One region of the Paenibacillus sp. FW126-R14 genome, then DNA from elsewhere that is predicted to be linked to it. Evidence: predicted binding sites of a transcription regulator. Region 1 holds the regulator's gene; the other holds the start of a gene.

What was found. The regulator LexA, encoded in region 1, represses DNA repair genes until DNA is damaged. The targets are predictions, from matches to a motif close to CGAACATATGTTCG.
Region 2: the regulator LexA is predicted to act here: its motif matches at 1,902-1,915, upstream of recA (recombinase RecA).

Annotation. Positions count from the first base shown of each region.
Region 1 is NZ_JBYTBS010000009.1:168,721-178,522, forward strand. It holds gene AC3WRW_RS09275 (1,2-dihydroxy-3-keto-5-methylthiopentene dioxygenase) at 1-522, shown strand, start outside; gene AC3WRW_RS09280 (HAD family hydrolase) at 599-1,390, opposite strand; gene AC3WRW_RS09285 (DUF896 domain-containing protein) at 1,434-1,616, opposite strand; gene AC3WRW_RS09290 (LysM peptidoglycan-binding domain-containing protein) at 1,766-2,092, opposite strand; gene lexA (transcriptional repressor LexA) at 2,309-2,926, shown strand; gene AC3WRW_RS09300 (hypothetical protein) at 3,330-3,728, shown strand; gene AC3WRW_RS09305 (aminopeptidase) at 3,750-4,988, opposite strand; gene AC3WRW_RS09310 (GNAT family N-acetyltransferase) at 5,322-5,831, opposite strand; gene AC3WRW_RS09315 (hypothetical protein) at 6,032-6,241, opposite strand; gene glnA (type I glutamate--ammonia ligase) at 6,507-7,847, opposite strand; gene AC3WRW_RS09325 (MerR family transcriptional regulator) at 7,886-8,296, opposite strand; gene AC3WRW_RS09330 (methionine gamma-lyase family protein) at 8,393-9,613, opposite strand; gene hflX (GTPase HflX) at 9,646-9,802, opposite strand, start outside.
Region 2 is NZ_JBYTBS010000003.1:150,773-160,574, forward strand. It holds gene AC3WRW_RS03165 (regulatory protein RecX) at 18-707, opposite strand; gene recA (recombinase RecA) at 786-1,832, opposite strand; gene AC3WRW_RS03175 (competence/damage-inducible protein A) at 2,002-3,252, opposite strand; gene pgsA (CDP-diacylglycerol--glycerol-3-phosphate 3-phosphatidyltransferase) at 3,295-3,882, opposite strand; gene rimO (30S ribosomal protein S12 methylthiotransferase RimO) at 3,879-5,207, opposite strand; gene AC3WRW_RS03190 (YajQ family cyclic di-GMP-binding protein) at 5,334-5,825, opposite strand; gene AC3WRW_RS03195 (helix-turn-helix domain-containing protein) at 5,970-6,842, opposite strand; gene AC3WRW_RS03200 (DUF3388 domain-containing protein) at 6,892-7,635, opposite strand; gene AC3WRW_RS03205 (hypothetical protein) at 7,756-8,607, opposite strand; gene AC3WRW_RS03210 (DUF3243 domain-containing protein) at 8,699-8,950, opposite strand; gene ymfI (elongation factor P 5-aminopentanone reductase) at 9,048-9,802, opposite strand, start outside; gene yfmH (EF-P 5-aminopentanol modification-associated protein YfmH) at 9,800-9,802, opposite strand, start outside.

The sequences.
Region 1 (9,802 bases):
CGCAACACCAACGAACGAATCGAAGGCGAAGAACAAGTCAAAGCCTTCTTGGATAGCCAAGCTGTCGTTTATGAACACTGGGATGCCAATAAGCTTCCTGAAGCCCTTCGTGAGAAATTCGTGCTTAGCGATGAAGAGAAAGCGGAAATCATAAGCACTTATGAGCCGGAAATCCGTGATTTAGCCGCAAGACGCGGTTATGAAATTTGGGATGTTATTTCCCTTTCCGACGCTACGCCGAACATCGAAGAGCTGCTCAAGAAGTTTGAGCAAGTTCATACGCACACTGAAGATGAAATTCGTGCCATCGTTTCAGGTAAAGGCATTTTCATCATTAAATCCGAAGAAATCGGCTATTTCGATGTTGAGCTTGAGCCGGGCGATGTGATCTCCGTTCCTGAGAACACGAACCACTTCTTTACATTGATGGACAATCGCCAAATCGTTGCCGTTCGTCTTTTTATCGAAAAAGATGGATGGGTTGCTTATAACGTAGATGACCCTGCATTCATTAAAGCTTAATCAATCCTTTTAGACAAAAGCCCAACAGCGCTGGACGAATCGTCCTGTCAGCCGTTGGGCTTTTCATTATGCCGTATTAAGCATTTGCGATAATCGGTAAAATTTCTTGCAAGCGAGATACTTCGAAGGCTGGGACAATCTCGTCTCCGCTTTGCAGCCCATGATGATTGATCCAAATATTGCGCATGCCTACACGTCCGGAACCAAGAATATCCGTCGTTAATTTATCGCCGATCATGATTCCTTCTTCCGCCTGAATGCCCAACAGCGCTAAAGCATGATGGAAAATTGAAACATCCGGCTTGCCTACGCCAAATTCACCTGAAATGACAATATGATCAAAGTAGGAAGAGATAGCTGGAACGCCGGCTAACTTTTCTTTTTGCAGATCTGGCGAGCCGTTCGTTAGAAGGAGCAGCTTGTAGCTTCCTTTCAAAGTATCGAGAACACGGAACGTTTCCTCATACACGAAAGGACGCTTGCGGCGTTCTGCAGGAAAAAGCTCTCCGAGCTTATAGCCTAGCTCCGGATCTTCGATCCCGAGTGAACGAAGCCCGCGAGTCCACGATTCTGTTCGATAGCCAGGTGCCAACTTCTCCAGCTTGCGAAAATTCTCATCTTCACCTTGCGTAAAATTGGCCCAAAGTCCTTCAAACGGGTTAATGCCAATCATTTTCGTAAACGCAAACGTTTCATAAGATTCGTATAAAGCACGAGCTTCCTTACGAACAGCTGCTTCCAGCTCTTCTGGATTCACTGCCGCGTGTTTGGCTGCTTCCGCACAAGTCGCTTCAAAAGCTTCCTGCACACTACGGTCATCCCAAAGCAGCGTATCGTCCAAATCAAAAAGTACAGCCTTCAACGTCATCATTCATTTCCCCTTTGAATGTTGTCTCTATGTGAAATCGCAATTACTCTTCGTCCGTAAACTTGATGGAATCAAGTTGAACTTTAAGATTGCCACGGAAAGCCTCAATATATTTTTTTCGCAGTTCGTTGCGTTCATCGATTTCCTTATCCGTTAAACCAACGGTTTTCGCTTTGCGAGCAAGCTCGTTGATACGCTCGATGTTCTTCTCCATACTGTCACTCATAATGATCCTCCAGTTCAAAAATTCAATATGAGTATTACTTTGCCATCCCTCTAGTAGAATGTCAAGAAAACAGCAAAAAGAGACATAGGATCTTCCCCCAGCCTCTCTTCGTCTCTGTGTCTATGTTATTCAGTCATGTTGGCTGAAGTTTATGGGAGTAATAGAACTTGTCCTTCTTGTAGGGAACTAGTTGTCAAATGATTCTTCTTCTTCACCTTATCCATATAAGAACGAATGCTGTCTCCATCCTTCTTATGCTCTGCTGCAATGTCCCACAGCGTATCGCCTGCTTGAATGACGACTTGTTCTTGAACGGCGGCCTTAGAAACCGTTGGAGCAGCTGCATTGTTGTTTGTCGGAGAAGATGAAGCCGCATAAGCCTGCACCATGGCTCCAAATGAGAACACCGTTCCCAATATTGCGGCTATAAATAGGAAACGAATGAAAGCTTTCGTATATCGTTTATTTGATGTCATCCCTTTGGATGCGGCCGTAGTTCTATGAGGTGTGCTTGAATTGTTAGTGTGTGAGTAAGCCATGTACATGAGTAATCATCCCCCAAACATTTGTTCTGTTTTTAGAATAACACGAACATATGTTTGAGTCAATGCAAATCTCGAACTTATGTTTGTACGAACTCGGGTTCTATGTTATACTTTGGGTAATGATTCCCAGTATTGGAGTGATAACTATTGAGTAAGATTTCGCAGCGTCAACAAGCTATTTTGGAATACATTAAGAACGAAGTGAAAGATAAGGGTTACCCGCCTTCCGTACGCGAAATCGGCGAGGCCGTTGGACTAGCCTCCAGTTCAACCGTTCACGGGCATTTGGAACGTCTTGAGAAAAAAGGATTAATTCGTCGAGATCCTACAAAGCCTCGTGCCATCGAGATTTTAGGTTTGGACGGTGCTGAAACTCATTTCGCTGTCTCCGTTGCGCGCGTTCCGCTCGTAGGTAAAGTAACCGCTGGGGTGCCGATCACGGCAACAGAGAACATTGAAGACTACTTCCCTCTTCCGGTCAGCATGGTAGGAGATAACAACGTGTTTATGCTGAGCGTTATGGGCGACAGTATGATCGAAGCCGGTATTCATAATGGAGATTATGTCATCGTCAAGCAGCAGCAAACTGCGAACAACGGAGACATCGTTGTCGCGATGACGGAAGACGATGAAGCAACGGTCAAACGTTTCTATAAAGAAAAGGACCACATTCGTCTGCAGCCGGAAAACTCAGCATTAAAGCCGCTCTTATTGAAAAACGTCACCATTCTTGGCCGTGTCATCGGATTGTTCCGGGATATGTAACAGGTATGCATAAAGCACCGAAAGGACTTTGTCCTTCGGTGCTTTTTTAGCTTCTATTGTGCGGAGTGAGTTGTGCGTGCTCGGGAGACGGCTTCTTTAACGGCAGATAGTGGTACGCGGTGCTAAGGAGGGAGAACAGTGATCCGCTATTTTGGTGAAAACCAGGGATTTGATTGTTGGGAGGGAACTACTGACCTCTATTTTGCTGTTGTCGGCGGAAATGCAGGTCCCGGAGGCAAATAAGCCCCTGTAGTTCCGCTCATAGTGAGAAACAGGCAAAACGGGCACAAATAAAGCCTTGTAGTTCCCAAAACAACAATTTGTCTCAATAAGTACGTTATAGCAACATTTGCAAGCCATCATACGTTAATCTAAAAAAAGCCATCACACGGAGGTTATCCAATTGAAACTACACTTGGTCATATTTCTTGTTATTTCAGTGCTGTTAACCGCATGCAAGTCCAACGAACAGCCGCCTGCATTAACGAGCAAGAAACTGTATGAGCTTTATCCCGGTGATCTTACGAAAGTGGATACTATCGAAATCCGCAGCGGCTCCACCGGTGAGCTCAAAACATTTACGGAACGAGACCAGATTCAGCCTTGGATCCAAAACGTTCGAGATATCACCTTCGTGCCCGATCCGAATCAAGAAGGCCGGGTAGGATTTCTCTATAACGTTTCATTTTCCGAAAACAAACAGGTCAAGTTAAGCTTTTCTACGAACAGCAGCGGCGGTCATTACTATTTGTACAATGAAGATTTAAAAAACAGCTTTCAAACTTTATTTGATAGCAAATAGCACATAGCAGTTAAGTTTAAGCTAAAATGCTAACGCCCAATTGCCTCCACCGAAAATAGGCTCAGTAGAACCATCTTGCAGAACGCCGTCAATCTCAAGATCGGCAGTCCCAATCATGAAATCAACATGAATCAGACTCGTGTTCCCGCCATGCGCTTTCAGCACTTCGCTGTTCATAGTGGCCCCATCTTTGATATTAATCGGATAGCAACTGCCTAAAGCCAAATGACAGGATGCATTCTCATCGATGCCCGTGTTATAAAAAATACGATTCATATTAGAGATCGGCGAATCATATGGAACAAGCGCAACTTCACCCAAGAAACGAGCACCTTCGTCCATATCCAATAACCGAGCCAAATGTTCATAACCGACTTCCGCCTTATACTCCACCACTTTTCCATCCTCGAATCTGAAGGAAAACCGATCAACTAACGCTCCATTGATATTGAGCGGCATCGTGCTGGATACTGTTCCGTGAACACCCGTCCGTTTCGGCATGGTAAAAACTTCCTCAGTCGGCATATTGGCAACGAATCGAATCCCGCTTGCATTCGCTTTATCTCCGCCGAGCCAAATATGGCCTTCTGGCAGCTCCACACGCAAATCGGTCCCCGCAGCGCGGTATTGAAGAGCGAAATATTGTTTCTCGTTCAACACTTTGCGGATACGCTTCAACTGCTCAATATGAGCTCGCCATGCGCTCACCGGGTCATTGTCATACACGCGATTGAACCGGAAAATAGCGTCCCACATCGCATCCACCCGCTCTTCTTCAGGAAGATCCGCATAAACTTTGGAAGCCCATGCGGCGGTCGGCGCTTTAATCAAGCACCAACTGAATGTGCTTGTTCTTACGTATTGTTGGTACTTTGAACGAGCAGTCGCCATGGCCTTAGATGCTCTTGAGATGATGCTCGCATCAATTCCGGCATACAAGTCCGGGTCAGGAACTTTAATGTTCAACAAGGCTCCGCCATTCTCAACAAAACGTTCCAGCATATCGGTGTACCACACGGGATAATAGTCAAGAGCGTCGTCATGGGCTGACTCCAACCGAGTGCGCGTTATGACGTCATCCTGCCAATTGACCTGCACATAGTTAGCCCCGGCCTCATAGGCTTTTTTAACGATGAGTCTCGTCAAATCCAAACATTCCATTGGCGACTCAATCATTAGGTCCTGACCTTTGGTCAAATTAACTCCGATTTTCACTACTAATTCAGCATATTTTTCCAAGTTCGTTATGAAGTTGTCCATTCGCTGTCTTCTCCTTCGCATGAAAAAGCCCATCAGTTCAGGCAACTCCTGGCCACTGACGGGCTTTCGTATCTAGTTGTTTAAACGCTGCAGATTCTCTTAATACAGGGAGAGATACTGATCACTTTCCCATTGGTGAACTTGTGTGGGTTCAAGTACTATAGTTCCATAATATAATAATATGCTACTAAATACCAGCAAATAAACGCCTAGCCCATTTTTGTATTTCATGTTGATTTCTATAATGTAAAATATTTTGGGGCATTTTAGGTGCAATTATGGGGGCGCTCAGTGAAACCCAAAGGGTTAAGTCACTGTTCTGTAATGTCCATTTTAGACGTTAATCGCAAATAAGCGGACTTCTTCATCTGTACCCTCATATCGGATCATGCTTTCAAAACGCATCCCTAGTTTTTCTAATAGTTTGGCCGAAGCATGATTATCTTCAGTGGTAATAGCCACAATGCGTTTTAACGCTAAAACGGATTGCGCATAACTCATCACTGCGGAAGCAGCCTCAAAGGCGTATCCTTTTCCCCAGAACTTAGGAAGAAAAGCAAATCCAACATCTACATCTTCTAAGAAATCTCTTTTTACCAATCCACAGATGCCGATCGGAATGCCTCCATCCTTCAACTCTGTCAAATAAAACCCGAAGCCCAAACGGGCATACATTTTTAGAGCTCCGTTTAAAATATAGTCCCGCGCGTCATCGATGGTTCTCACGCCTCTATCGCCTATGTACTGGATCCAAGAAGGATCGTTCAATAGTTCAAGGATAAAACTCGCATCCTCAATGGATTGTTGACGAAGAATCAGCCGTTCTGTTTCTAGTACTTTCAAGGTAACTGCCCCCAAACGCTTAAATAGGATATGTATAATCATAACAAAAAAAGCGACTCCGTAACCCAAGAACACACTTTCTTTGCTGCTTGGCGGCAGCCTATTATAAGGTGTTATTGAGCCATAGTATCCGTCCCTCAATGAATACCGTTTTCATGTCTGGGATAACCGATATCAACCTAATCTCGAATCTTTTTGAATTACCTTTTTCTATTAATTCTTTCCATCGACCTATAATACTCGTCTGGATCATTTTGTTTAGATCCTTCAATAAAGTTAAGTATTTTTAAAAAAGCTAAACCTGCAAATATTAAAATAAATGGAATCATATAAATCGAAAAGCCAAAGACGATCGTATATACAACAATTAATACCACTATCAATAATATTACCCAAAACCACTTTTTCACAGGAACCCCCCACCTTGAAACAACTTCAGTAACTTTTTGAACTACGTAATAGGATGTTGATTACAAAGGAATCATTAAGCTGTATTACTATCCTATAATACCATATTTAGGAAAGATCCGTTTCTAAAATTTATCACAAATATTGTGATCAATGTATCAAAAAAAGCATGAACTATGGTTTTCCGAAAGTGCGTATCAAAACATCTTCCCTGAGGACGCAAAAAAGAAAAACCCCCAACGCTTAGAGCGCCGAGGGCTTCATCGATTAATACAGGGACAAATACTGATCTCTTTCCCATTGGTGAACTTGTGTACGATACATATCCCACTCGATTTCTTTAAGCTCATAGAAGTGAGATAATGCGTGTTCCCCAAGTGTGTCACAAATTACTTCATCACGCAGCAGCTCGTCCAATGCGTTCTTCAAATTCAGAGGCAAGCTTGGAATGCCTTGGCTTTCTCTTTCCTCGTCCGTCATCACATAAATGTTGCGATCGGTCGGAGGAGGCAGCTGCATTTTGTTCTTAATGCCATCCAGCCCGGCAGCAAGCATGACAGCAAGTGCCAAATACGGATTCGCAGCCGGATCCGGGTTGCGCACTTCTACACGCGTGCTTAAGCCGCGGGAAGCCGGAATGCGGATCATCGGACTGCGGTTGCTCGCGGACCATGCCACATAGCAGGGCGCTTCATAACCGGGAACGAGACGTTTATAGGAGTTAACGGTAGGGTTCGTAATCGCCGCAAAAGAACGTGCATGGCGAAGCACACCTGCCATATATTGTCTGGCAACATTACTTAAACCTAACTTATCGCTTTCGTCATAAAATGCATTGACATCGCCTTTGAACAAGGATTGATGACAGTGCATACCGGAACCGTTCATGCCGAACAAAGGCTTAGGCATGAAGGACGCATGCAAACCATGCTGTCTGGCAACGGTTTTGACAACGAGCTTGAACGTTTGGATTTGGTCAGCCGCTTTAATCGCATCTGCGTATTTAAAGTCGATCTCATGCTGACCAGGAGCCACTTCGTGATGGGAAGCTTCGATTTCAAAGCCCATTTCTTCGAGCGTCAACACGATATCACGGCGGCAGTTTTCGCCAAGATCCATCGGCGCCAAATCAAAATATCCGCCTTGATCGTTAAGCTCCGTCGTCGGATTGCCTTTCTCGTCGGTTTTGAACAAGAAAAACTCCGGCTCAGGACCTACGTTCATTGCCGTATAACCCATCTCTTCCGCTTGTTTCAAAGCATTTTTCAAGATGGCGCGCGGATCCCCAGGGAATGGGCGGCCATCCGGCAGGTAGATATCGCAGATCAAGCGGGCAACTTTGCTTTCTGTTACCCACGGGAAAATGACCCACGTATCCAAATCAGGATACAGGTACATGTCTGACTCTTCAATACGGACATAGCCTTCGATCGAAGAACCATCGAACATCATTTTATTGTCCAACGCTTTTTCAAGCTGGCTGAACGGAATTTCCACGTTTTTGATGCTTCCCATCAAATCAGTAAACTGCAAGCGAATGAAACGAACATTTTCTTCTTTTGCAATACGTAAAATATCTTCTTTGGTATAGTGTTTGTTGTCTGTCACGTTCATTCTCCTCTCATTTTTCAAGCGCTTACGAAATGTTATTTATAGAACCGAGTGAGTTGTCCTTGGATGAGGGAAGGCTGATCAGGACGCTTACCCCCGCCGATCAACTGCTGCTTAAGCATTTTGTGCAATTGCGTGTCGGTCAATTCTTTACGTTTAACTTCCGTATGCTCGTTCAAAATCGTAGCATCTTCCGAATCTTTATCGACTGGGATGAGCACCTGCTTAATCCCCGCGATGTTCACACCTTTTTCAATTAAATCTTTAATTTCAAGAAGTCGTTCAACATCATTAAAGGAGTAGAGTCGTTGATTACCGCCTGTTCTGGCTGGAATAATAAGCTCGTGCTGCTCGTAATATCGAATTTGTCTCGCGGTTAAATCCGTCAGCTTCATGACGATTCCGATGGGGAATAACGCCATATTTCTACGTATTTCATCACTCATGCTAATCACTCCTGCAAAGTTAAGTACCTCACCCCTATTGTACCTTTGTAACAAAAACGTGTCAAGGTGTGTAAGGTTTGTTCACAGTCTTAATTTTCAAAGCAATTCCTTTTCTACCATATGTTGGATCGCCGTGAGCACACCTAACTTGCAGTGTGAATAGGTGAGCCCGCCCTGCATGTACGCGATGTACGGCTCCCGAATCGGAGCATCGGCGGACAGCTCCAGGCTGCCGCCTTGAATGAATGTCCCGGCCGCCATAATAACGGGATGCTCGTAGCCGGGCATATCCCACGGCTCCGGCACAACGTGCGCATCCACGGCAGCAGCCTTCTGGATGCCCTGCACGAACGTGATCAAATGATCCGCGGACGTAAAGCGGATCGCTTGAATCAAGTCCGTCCGCTGAGCGTCCCAACGCGGATGGCTCTCAAAGCCCAGCTGTTCGAACACGGCCGACGCGAACACAGAGCCCTTGACCGCTTGCCCGACCAAATGCGGGGCAAGGAACAGCCCTTGAAACATGGCGCGCGTCGCACCGAGCATGGCCCCGACTTCGCCCCCAATGCCGGGGGCGGTCAATCGGTAGGCGGCGAGCTCTACGAGGTCCTGCCGCCCTGCGATGTAACCGCCGGATGGGGCAATGCCGCCGCCGGGATTTTTGATCAGCGAGCCGGCCATCAGATCGACGCCGACCTGCGTCGGCTCTTGCAGCTCGGTGAACTCGCCATAGCAATTATCGACAAAAACGATAAGTTTAGGGTTTATTTCTTTGACGAATCGGACCATCTCGCCGATTTGCTCGACGGTGAACGACGGCCGCCACGAGTAGCCGCGCGAGCGTTGAATGCCGATCACCTTCGTGTTCGGCTGAATGGCCGCAGCGATCGCAGGCCAGTCCGGCGCGCCTTCTTCCGTCAAGGCAACTTCGCTGTAGCCAATGCCGAAGTCCTGCAGCGAGCCTGTGCCGTCGCCGGGTTTGCCTATCACCTTGTGCAAGGTGTCGTAAGGTTTCCCTGTGATGTAAAGCAGATGCTCGCCAGGCCGAAGCACACCGAACAAGGCCGTCCCGATCGTATGCGTACCGGACACAAAATGCGGCCGAACAAGCGCAGCCTCCGCTCCCATCGCATCGGCATACACAAGATCGAGCACCTCTCTGCCGCGATCATTGTATCCGTAGCCTGTCGAAGTGGCGAAATGATAATCACTGACTTTATGTTTCTGAAAAGCGCTAATCACTTTCCATTGATTAAGATCGATTGTTTTCTCAATATGACGAAAAGCGCTTTCGGCTTGGCGCTCTGCGCTTTCCATCAATGACATGACTTTATCCCCGAATTGCATAATTAATAAATCTCTCCCTCGCTGTCATGAACCTCTTGCTGCGCCTGCTGGTCGTAAGCGACCAACTGATAGGCCACTTTCACATAATCATCTTTGTTGACACGGACTTTGAACAACATATCCTCGCCGTCTACATCCGTCTCAAGCACATCGCCGATC
Region 2 (9,802 bases), on a different contig from region 1:
GCAACTATTTAATGCCATTAATAATCAAAAGTCTCGTCTAAGATCTCGAATTCATCCTCGCTCGGCTCACTGCTTAATTGTCCGAGCACCTTATTTACGATTGCTCCTGTATACCCTCTGCGCATCAGAAACGCGGCTGTTTTTCTTTTCTTATCGAATGTTTCGCCGGAAGTTTGCTTCCATTTCGTTTGGGCAAGCTTCATGGCACCTGCGAACTCATCCTCCGGATTAATGTTTTCCATCGCATGTTTAACAAGCTCTTTATGGATGCCTTTCTGCTGAAGCTCTTGACGCACCAGATTACGACCTTTTTTTTGAGATATGATACGGCTGTCCGTCCACATCTTCGCAAATTCCTCATCATTGAGGTACTTCTGCGAGGCTAATTTCTCTATGACCCACTCGATAACCGGCGGTTCATAGCCTGTTTCTTTGAGCTTGCGTTTCAACTCGCTGGTTGAATGCGGACGTCGGCCGATTACGCGCAAAGCCTTCATATAGGCGTTGTTCCGCTCTTCGTCTTGAATAATGCGTTCTATTTCTTCCTGATTTACGGTTTCCCCTTTGGCTAAACGATGTTTAATTAAAATGTCTTCATGAACGGAAAAAGCGTACTCTTCATTCAAAAATATATTATAGCGGTGCTTGCCCCGCTTCTGTTTCTCCACCATCGTGATTATGGACGTCTGTTGTTCTTCCTGCTCCAACCTCTCAACTCCTTTTAATAAACGAAAGCACCTTAACCCGAGGTTTAAGGTGCTTTCGTGGCATGATCTAGTTGAACTTTAGTCGATAGCCTCTTCTAGTTCTTCATCATCTTCATCGTCAACATTTGGCCCAATTGCGATAATCAAGTTGCTGTTCTCGCGAATTTTTTGCTCAATGGTTTCGGACATTGCTTTGTTCTCTTTCAAAAACTGCTTCGCATTCTCACGACCTTGGCCCAGACGTTCGCCTTCATAGGAATACCAAGCTCCGCTTTTGTTCACGATATCCATCTCTGTCCCGATATCAATGATACTGCCTTCGCGCGAAATTCCTTCACCGTACATAATATCCACTTCCGCTTGTTTGAACGGAGGAGCTACTTTATTCTTAACGACCTTAATTCTCGTGCGGTTACCCACCATGTCATTACCTTGTTTGATTGTTTCTACGCGTCGAACATCCAGTCGAACAGATGAGTAGAATTTCAGCGCACGGCCGCCGGGAGTTGTCTCGGGATTACCGAACATAACGCCAACTTTCTCACGCAATTGGTTAATGAAAATCGCAATAACCTTCGATTTGTTGATCGCTCCGGAAAGCTTACGAAGTGCTTGTGACATAAGACGGGCTTGCAGACCCACATGGGAATCCCCCATCTCGCCCTCAATCTCTGCTTTAGGCACGAGCGCCGCGACGGAGTCGATTACGATAATATCTACAGCACCGCTTCTTACAAGCGCTTCTGCGATCTCTAGCGCTTGCTCGCCCGTATCCGGCTGGGAAAGCAGCAACTCATCTATGTTAATGCCGAGCTTACTTGCATAAGAAGGGTCCAAAGCGTGCTCCGCATCGATAAATGCAGCTTGTCCGCCAACCTTTTGGACTTCAGCGATAGCATGTAAAGCTACTGTTGTTTTACCTGAGGATTCTGGTCCGTATACTTCGATAATTCTTCCGCGTGGGAATCCACCTATGCCAAGTGCAATATCAAGGGCTAGCGCTCCGCTTGAAATTGTTTCAACTTGCATATGAGTTGATTCTCCAAGCTTCATGATGGAGCCTTTTCCGAATTGTTTCTCAATTTGTCGTAATGCATTATCAAGTGCTGCGCGACGATCTGTCAAAACACTCACTTCCTTCTATCATTATAGGTATATGATAACTTGTTTCGAGGTGTTTGCCAAGCATTTTTTCGAACATACATTCGACTTTTTCGCGAACAAACAAAAAACCGTAACAAAGTTATCGCTTTGCTACGGTTCTTCCGTTAACTCCTTTAATTATATGCGAACTCTATATTTCTTTCAACTGTTTCCATAAATGATAGAGCGCGCTCTTCGCCGACCTGTGTTTAATGGACTCCCGGTTTCCGGAAAGCTGCAGAGCAATCACTTCGGTTTGGGCATTCTTCTGAGCAAAACCTATGTAAACCAGACCCACCGGCTTGCCTTCGGAAGTGCCTGGACCGGCTACTCCCGTAACGGAGATGGCAAAGTCGCTTCCGGCCTCCGTCATCAAGTTGTCCGCCAGAATGGCAGCCGTTTCGCGGCTCACAGCTCCTGGAGCCTCTTCGCCTTCCAGCACCTCCATAGGAACGCCTAGCAGCTTATGCTTTAGCGCATTGGAATAGCAAATAATTCCGCCGAGGAAAGAGTTCGAGCTTCCCGGGATCGACGTAATTAAATCGCTAAGCAAGCCCCCTGTGCAGCTTTCAGCAACAGCCAGTGTCAACTTGCGCTCATCAAGCATTTTCAGCACGATCGTTTCAATCGGAACATCTTGGTCCGCATAAATATGCTGGCCTAAGCGGTTTCTAATCTCTTGCTCGGTTGCGAATAATTTGCTCTCGCCTTCTTGGATGGAGTGCGCACGCGTCGTTAAACGAATCGTCACTTCACCTTCTTTGGCATAAGGGGCAATGGTTGGATCGGACTGGGCTTGTATCAAATCAAGCAGTTGATACTCTAAATTGGATTCGCCGATGCCGGCAAATTTGAGCATTTTGGAATATAACGGAACTTCATCTTTCATGACCGTACGCAGCCAAGGAACCGCATGCTTCGTGAACATGGGCTTCATTTCTTTCGGAGGTCCCGGAAGCAGGATGAAATGCGTCCCCTCATAGGTGAGGGCAACGCCAACTGCAAGCCCTGTTTCGTTATGTAACGGATCGCTGCCTTCAAGCATTAGCGCTTGGCGTCTGTTGCTTTCAACCATATGGATTCCGCGTGAATGGAACATTTCTGTAATTGCTTGCATGGATGGCTCATGAATGACCAGCTGACGGCCTGTATGCGCCGCTAGGACATCTTTGGTCAGGTCGTCCTGGGTTGGACCAAGCCCGCCTGTACAAATGACGACATCCGCCCTGGAAGCGGCTAATTTGAAGCTTTCCAACAATCGCTGTTCATTATCGCCGACTACCGTCTGGAAATACATGTCAACGCCGATCGCGGCACATTCCCTGGAAAGGAATTGGGCGTTCGTATTTACAATTTGACCAAGCAAGAGCTCTGTTCCAACAGCAATAATTTCTGCTTTCATCCAAGCTTCCTCCTCTAAATAGAAAAAAACCAATAGGTTGCCCTATTGTGTCTTTTCTGTAAAATCTATGACATGCTTATTTTTAACAAAATACTCGATTCCTGAGTAGACCGTAATAATGGCCGCTGCCCAACTTGCTATGACATCAAAGGGAATGTTCAAAAACGTAAACGGAAAATTATTGATAAGCAGTGCAATGATGGCTGTGATCTGAGCTGCCGTCTTCGCTTTTCCCCATTTGCTAGCCGCCATCACGGTGCCTTCCAGGAGAGCAATTTGGCGAAGACCTGTAACCGCCCATTCTCTGCTGATAATGACAATGACAATCCATGCATCTACTTTACCCATTTCCACTAACGAAACGAGCACAGCCGTAACAAGCAGCTTATCCGCGAGCGGATCAAGCAGCTTGCCCAAATTGGTTACAAGATTGCGTTTTCTGGCAATGTAACCGTCTAAACTATCTGTGCTCGCTGCAATAATGAAAATTAGAGCAGCAATAATTTGATTATACGTTATGCTAAATTCCTCAATCCGTATATGAGGGAATTTGACCTTGATCAACAGAAAAAACATGATGATCGGTACTAGTAAAATCCTCGCAACGGTGATGCGGTTGGCCAGGTTCATGCAATTACCTCCCCGGATAGGTCAAACTCATAGGAGTGGGTAATGCGCACTTTAGCAAGCTCGCCGATCGTCAGCTTACCGTTGGATACGAATACTTCACCATCGATTTCCGGAGCATCAAATTGAGAACGCCCGATGTAAACATCGCTTCTGCCATCGTAACGCTCGATTAACACGTCGATTTCTTGACCGATGCGGCGTCCGCCGCGGATATTCGAAATTTCACGTTGAATTTCCATAATCGCATTCGCACGGTACTCTTTCACATCGTCAGGGACTTGATTCGGCAGACGGGCTGCCGGCGTATCGTCTTCTTTGGAATAGGCGAACACACCGAGACGATCGAACTGCACATCGCGAACAAACTGCTTCAAGTTCTCGAAATCCTCTTCCGTTTCGCCAGGGAAGCCGACAATCAATGAAGTACGCAGGGCGACATCCGGGATCGATTCGCGAATTTTGCGAACCAGCTCGCGAGTATCCTTTTGGCGTCCAGGTCTGCGCATGCGCTTAAGAATCGAATCTTCGCTGTGTTGAAGCGGCATGTCGATGTACTTGCATACCTTCGGATTCGTCGCCATAACTTCAATCAGCTCATCGCTAAAGAAACCAGGGTAAGCATAGTGCAGACGCACCCATTCAATACCTTCCACCTCGCTCACTTTATTGAGAAGGGTAGGCAGCATGAAGCTATCGTAAAGATCGGTTCCATAATTCGTAGAATCCTGCGCGATCAAGCTAATTTCTTTCACGCCTTGTGAAGCCAAGTTAGCCACTTCCGCTACAATGGACTCCATGCTTCTGCTCTTAAAGCTGCCCCGCATGATCGGGATACTGCAAAATGTACACGCATTATCGCAGCCTTCGGCAATCTTCACATACGCCGTGTATCTAGGGGTCGTAACGAGCCTTGGCAGGTCCGCATCATAATTAAACACCGGATTCCCGACGAGAACCGGTCTTTTTCCGCGCAGAGCTTCATCTACGATATGATTGATTTTATCAAAATCTCCCGTTCCCACGATTCCGTCAATCTCCGGCATTTCGTCCAGCAGCTGTTTCTTGTAACGTTGCGTTAAGCAGCCTGAAACGATAAGCGCCTTCAGATTCGCTGTTTCTTTCAGTTCTGCCATATCCAAAATTGTATTCACGGATTCTTCTTTCGCCGCATCGATGAACCCGCAAGTGTTCACGATAATGACAGTGGCATCTTCCTTGTTCTCTACAAGTTGAAAACCACGTCCATGTATTAATCCTGCCATAATCTCGGAATCGACCATGTTTTTCTCGCATCCGAGGGTTACTACTTTAACCTTTTCTGTCATGAAAGAAACAACCTCCAATAGTCCTAAAAACGCTCCCTACAAGTATAATACAAGCCCTATAGGGTGTCAAAAGTAAAAACCCCCTAGATACAGGGGGATTCTCTTTCAAAAACGTCGTATGTATGCCTATTTTAGGTTTACAAATTGCAAATCAAGAGGAATGTCTGCCTTGCGGAGCAGCGCGATGACAGCTTGCAAATCATCTCTGCTTTTCCCGGTAACCCGAATTTGATCGCCTTGAACTTGTGTTTTCACCTTGAGCTTGGAGTCGCGAATAAGGATATTAATTTTCTTCGAATTTTCTTGATCGACACCTTGCTTCATGCTGATTTTCTGTCTCACGGTTGAGCCGGCAGCCGGTTCTACTTTACTGTAATCGAGATTTTTGATTGAAATCCCGCGTTTCGTCATTTTCGCATGCAGGATGTCCAATACGTTCTGCAGCTTGAATTCATCATCGGAGGTAACGACCAGTTGATCCTTATCTAATTTAATGCTGCTTTTGCTGCCTTTAAAATCAAAGCGGGTCAATATCTCTTTTTCCGCCTGCACAATGGCGTTATTTAATTCCTGCATATCCACCTTGGATACAATATCAAACGAGCTTTCTGAACTCATCTTCGACCAAACACCCTTTCCATCAAATTACATTAGCATTATAGCAAGAAGTCTTCTAAAAAGAAACATCCCGCAGCTCCACGGCGCAGGATGTCTCTGGGGAAATGATTCATTGCCCGGGAAAGCGCAGGAAACGCCAAAATGCTAGCTTTTCTGCAAATTTAGCTGCACCCGCTTCGGATTAGGCGTATCGCCGACAGGAACTACGGTGCCATTAACGTTAAGCTCCAGCGCACTCGCCGCACCAACGTTCAAATAGGCTGAACTGGTTAAATCGAAGGTGTCCGTATCGCCCTCTTTGTACAGCTTCTGTCTAAGCATTTCCTTAGCGCCTCCGTCTGAAAGAGCATCAACTCGAATCCAGCAGGAGCCGGTAATTTTCATCTGGATATTCAAATGTGCAGTGCCTGTAATCGTATAGTTGTCTACACCTTTTTCATTACTGCTGAATTTAACTTGTACGGCCGGTGGCGGTGGTGTCAGCGTCGGGGTCGGAAGAGGCACCACTTTACCTTCACTGGACGCATACGTTGATGTAGTCGGCGTCGCGCCTGCCCCAGGATTCGTGGAATTCGTTATTCTCGGCGACTGCGTTTGAGAAGACTTATCCCCTGCCGGCGTTCCCTTGTAATTCTTATATGTATAATAGTACACGATTCCGAAAATGAGCAAAATAAAACAAATAAACATAACGCTGGAAGCCCACCGGCTCATTTTCTCCGTATTGCGAACACTCGTTCTATTCGTGCGAATCGTTTCTACAACCGGCTTTTCCACGACTGGAGAAGGATTCGTTGTTTCGTACATATTCAGCACTTCAGTTGGATCCAGTCCTACCGCTTCCGCGTAGCTTTTAATGAAAGCCCGCACATAGAAGCTTCCAGGCAGCACTTTATAGTTTCCTTCCTCAATGGCTTCAAGGTAGCGTTTGCGAATTTTTGTAACTTCCTGCAAATCATCAAGCGAAATTTTCTTTTCCAATCGTGTTTTACGTAAAATGTATCCAAGATCAGACATTATGGTCACCTCCTCGCGGGAATCCTATTAGTTAATGACGTTACAAACCTTAAAAAGGTTCGGAAGTGTACGTAAAAGAATCGTAATTGATTTCCTCGTCCGGGCTGTTGCGAAGTTCAATAATATAATCAAAGTGATTATATGTGTATTCGGATTCGCGAATAAATATATCCGGGTGCTCAATGACCTTCGTCGAAGGCATCGCCATAATGTCCTGCAGCAGGCTGTGATGCTTCTCATTCGAACGAATCGTGGAGACGATGCCGTCGATAATGAACACGTTGTTAGGGGTCATTTCATCTTCGGATAGTTGACTGCGAACCGTTTGTCTAAGCAATGTCGAAGAGACAAAGGTCCAACGCTTATTAGCGCAAACGCTGCCTGCGATGATGGACTCTGTTTTGCCAACGCGCGGCATGCCGCGAAGTCCGATCACGTGGTTGCCCTCCCGTTTGAACACCTCGCCCAAGAAATCGACCAAGAGACCCAACTCATCGCGGGTAAAACGAAACGTTTTGCGGTCATCGGAATCGCGTTCAATATATCGCCCGTGGCGCACGGCCAAAATATCAACCAATTTGGGCGGCCGCAGCGCCGTAATAGTAATATTATCTACTTTTTTCAACATTTTACCCATTAAGTCAATTTTTTCTTCGTCATTCGTTTGAAGAAGCATGCCGCGCGTCCGGTCTTCAACGCCGTTAATGGTTACAATATTAATGTCCAGCATCCCCATCAAGGAAGCAATATCCCCTAGGAGTCCGGGACGGTTTTTGTGAATCTTATACTCCATATACCATTCTTTAACGTCCAATCCTTCCACCTCATCGCTGTATCTGTAACGTTCAATTTGTCATCTCATCAAATAAATTCTACAATTTTCGCTAAGTTCCTTCTCAAAAACGCATGAAATTTATTTCATTTTTAGTTCGGTAAGCTCTGTTGCATTGTAATTCATAGGACCTTTATGCCATGACACACTTGTCATAGCAAGAAGCCGGTCATCTAAGATTTGCGGCCAGTTCAGTTCAGCCGATAAAGAGTTGGAGATATCCATCACGGATACGCCGAGTGTTTTTGCTTTCTGCAATTGCGCCTCTGTCGCCGGGGAATAGAAAATGATCCATTTCGCAAAATGCTGTCTCGTTTGAAACGATAACTGTTGGAACCACTGTTCATTATTGTCAAGCAAAACAATGTGATCCGCCTCTTCGGAAGGCGCCCATTCGGAAGGAATCGGGCGGTCGCTTCGCGTCACCCACTCCACGCTCACATTCTGAGCTAACAGTTCTTGAATCCACTTCGATTTCAACGCTTCAATCTGCTGGGCATCGATTTGCAGAATAGCTGCCTGGTCAACCGCCGTGCTGGCCGTTCCGTTCACATCAAGCTGACTTTGTAACAAAGTCCATTTACCCGCATTGAGCCCTTGCTGAATCACTCCATTCGCCGATGGGAACAAATCGTTGCCGATAACATATATGTAGTCGTACGAGCTTGTTTTCAACTTCGTAAGCACACGATCGTCAAGCGCGCTCAAATCGTTGATCCAATCGTAAGCTATGAAATTGACATCCCTCCACTTTTGAAGAGCCGAGCCAATTGCTTGTTTGGAAGGATCGGACAGATTAGCGCTTGAGAGCATCAAGACAGACAATTTCTTCTCCATTAACTCCTGCTTTATGACAGGAATACCTCGATTTCCGCAGCCTGATACAAGGAAAGATAAGAGCAAAATCACCAGCATAGAACGTTTGATCTTCATTGAATTCGATTCCTTTCCACCTAAAAAGCGTGCAAAAGCCTCCGAAAGAGGAGGCTTTCACATAGTACCTTATTGAATTGTAAAACGGTTATTAACCTTTGTCTACTAATTTTACCATGAGGCGGGCAAGCGTGCGTTTCTCCTGCTCGTCCCCTGCATCCCACAGCTCTTTGAGCACACGTTCCTGCTCATTTTCCGGGTCAACTTTATCTGCTAGAAATTCGCCGATTTGAAAAGCGAGCTTGGAGATGGTTTCGTCGCTCATCCCCGCTTGTCCGGCTTGACTGACACGCTCAGCCAGAAACTCTTTCCACTTATCAAATGCTTTAAGTACGGTAGCCATTGTAAGAAGCCTCCTTTGAGTTGAGAGAAATGGTCATTACATAAGTAATATTCGCTTCTCCGTTTGGAATTATGCGCGGCGTTCTTACAAATGGCGACTACGTCAACCATCCGCCATTGGGGCTTATGATTTGACCGGTAATATAACCCGACTCCGGAAGGGCCAGGAAATAAACGAGCGAAGCGACTTCATGAGGCATAGCAAACCGGCCTACCGGAATCTCGCTGGCAATGGCATCCCGCTCCTCGGTTTGAAAGCCGGCCATCATCTCGGTTTCTACTGCGCCAGGCGCTACGGCATTCACCGTAACTCCGGAGGGAGCAAGCTCTTTGGCCAGCGCCTTGGTGAAGGCATTCAGCCCTCCTTTGGCCGTTGAGTAAACAACTTCACAGGAAGCCCCGGAGATGCCCCAAATGGAGGACACATTAATAATTCGCCCATACTTCTGCGAAATCATTGCTTGCATAAACGTTTGCGAACAAAGAAAAGCTCCTTTGAGATTAACGTTCATAACGGAATCCCATTCTTCTTCGCTAACGTCCGAAAGCATGCCGTAATGGGCAATGCCGGCATTGTTCACGATAATATCGGGCACCATTTCTTTTTGTTCCAGCTTATCCCGCATGGCCAGTATTTGTTCGCGGGATTTGACATCCGCAGACACTGTCAATACCTTAGCGCCATGCTTCATGCAGGATCTGGCGACTTCGTTAGCCGCCTCGTGGGAGTTGCGGTAGTGAATGACCACTTTCATCCCTACCGCGGCGAAGCGCTCGGCAATGGCTGCTCCTATCCCCCTGCTAGCTCCCGTAACGAGCACGGTTTGTTCGCTGAATGGTTTGGAGAAGGTCA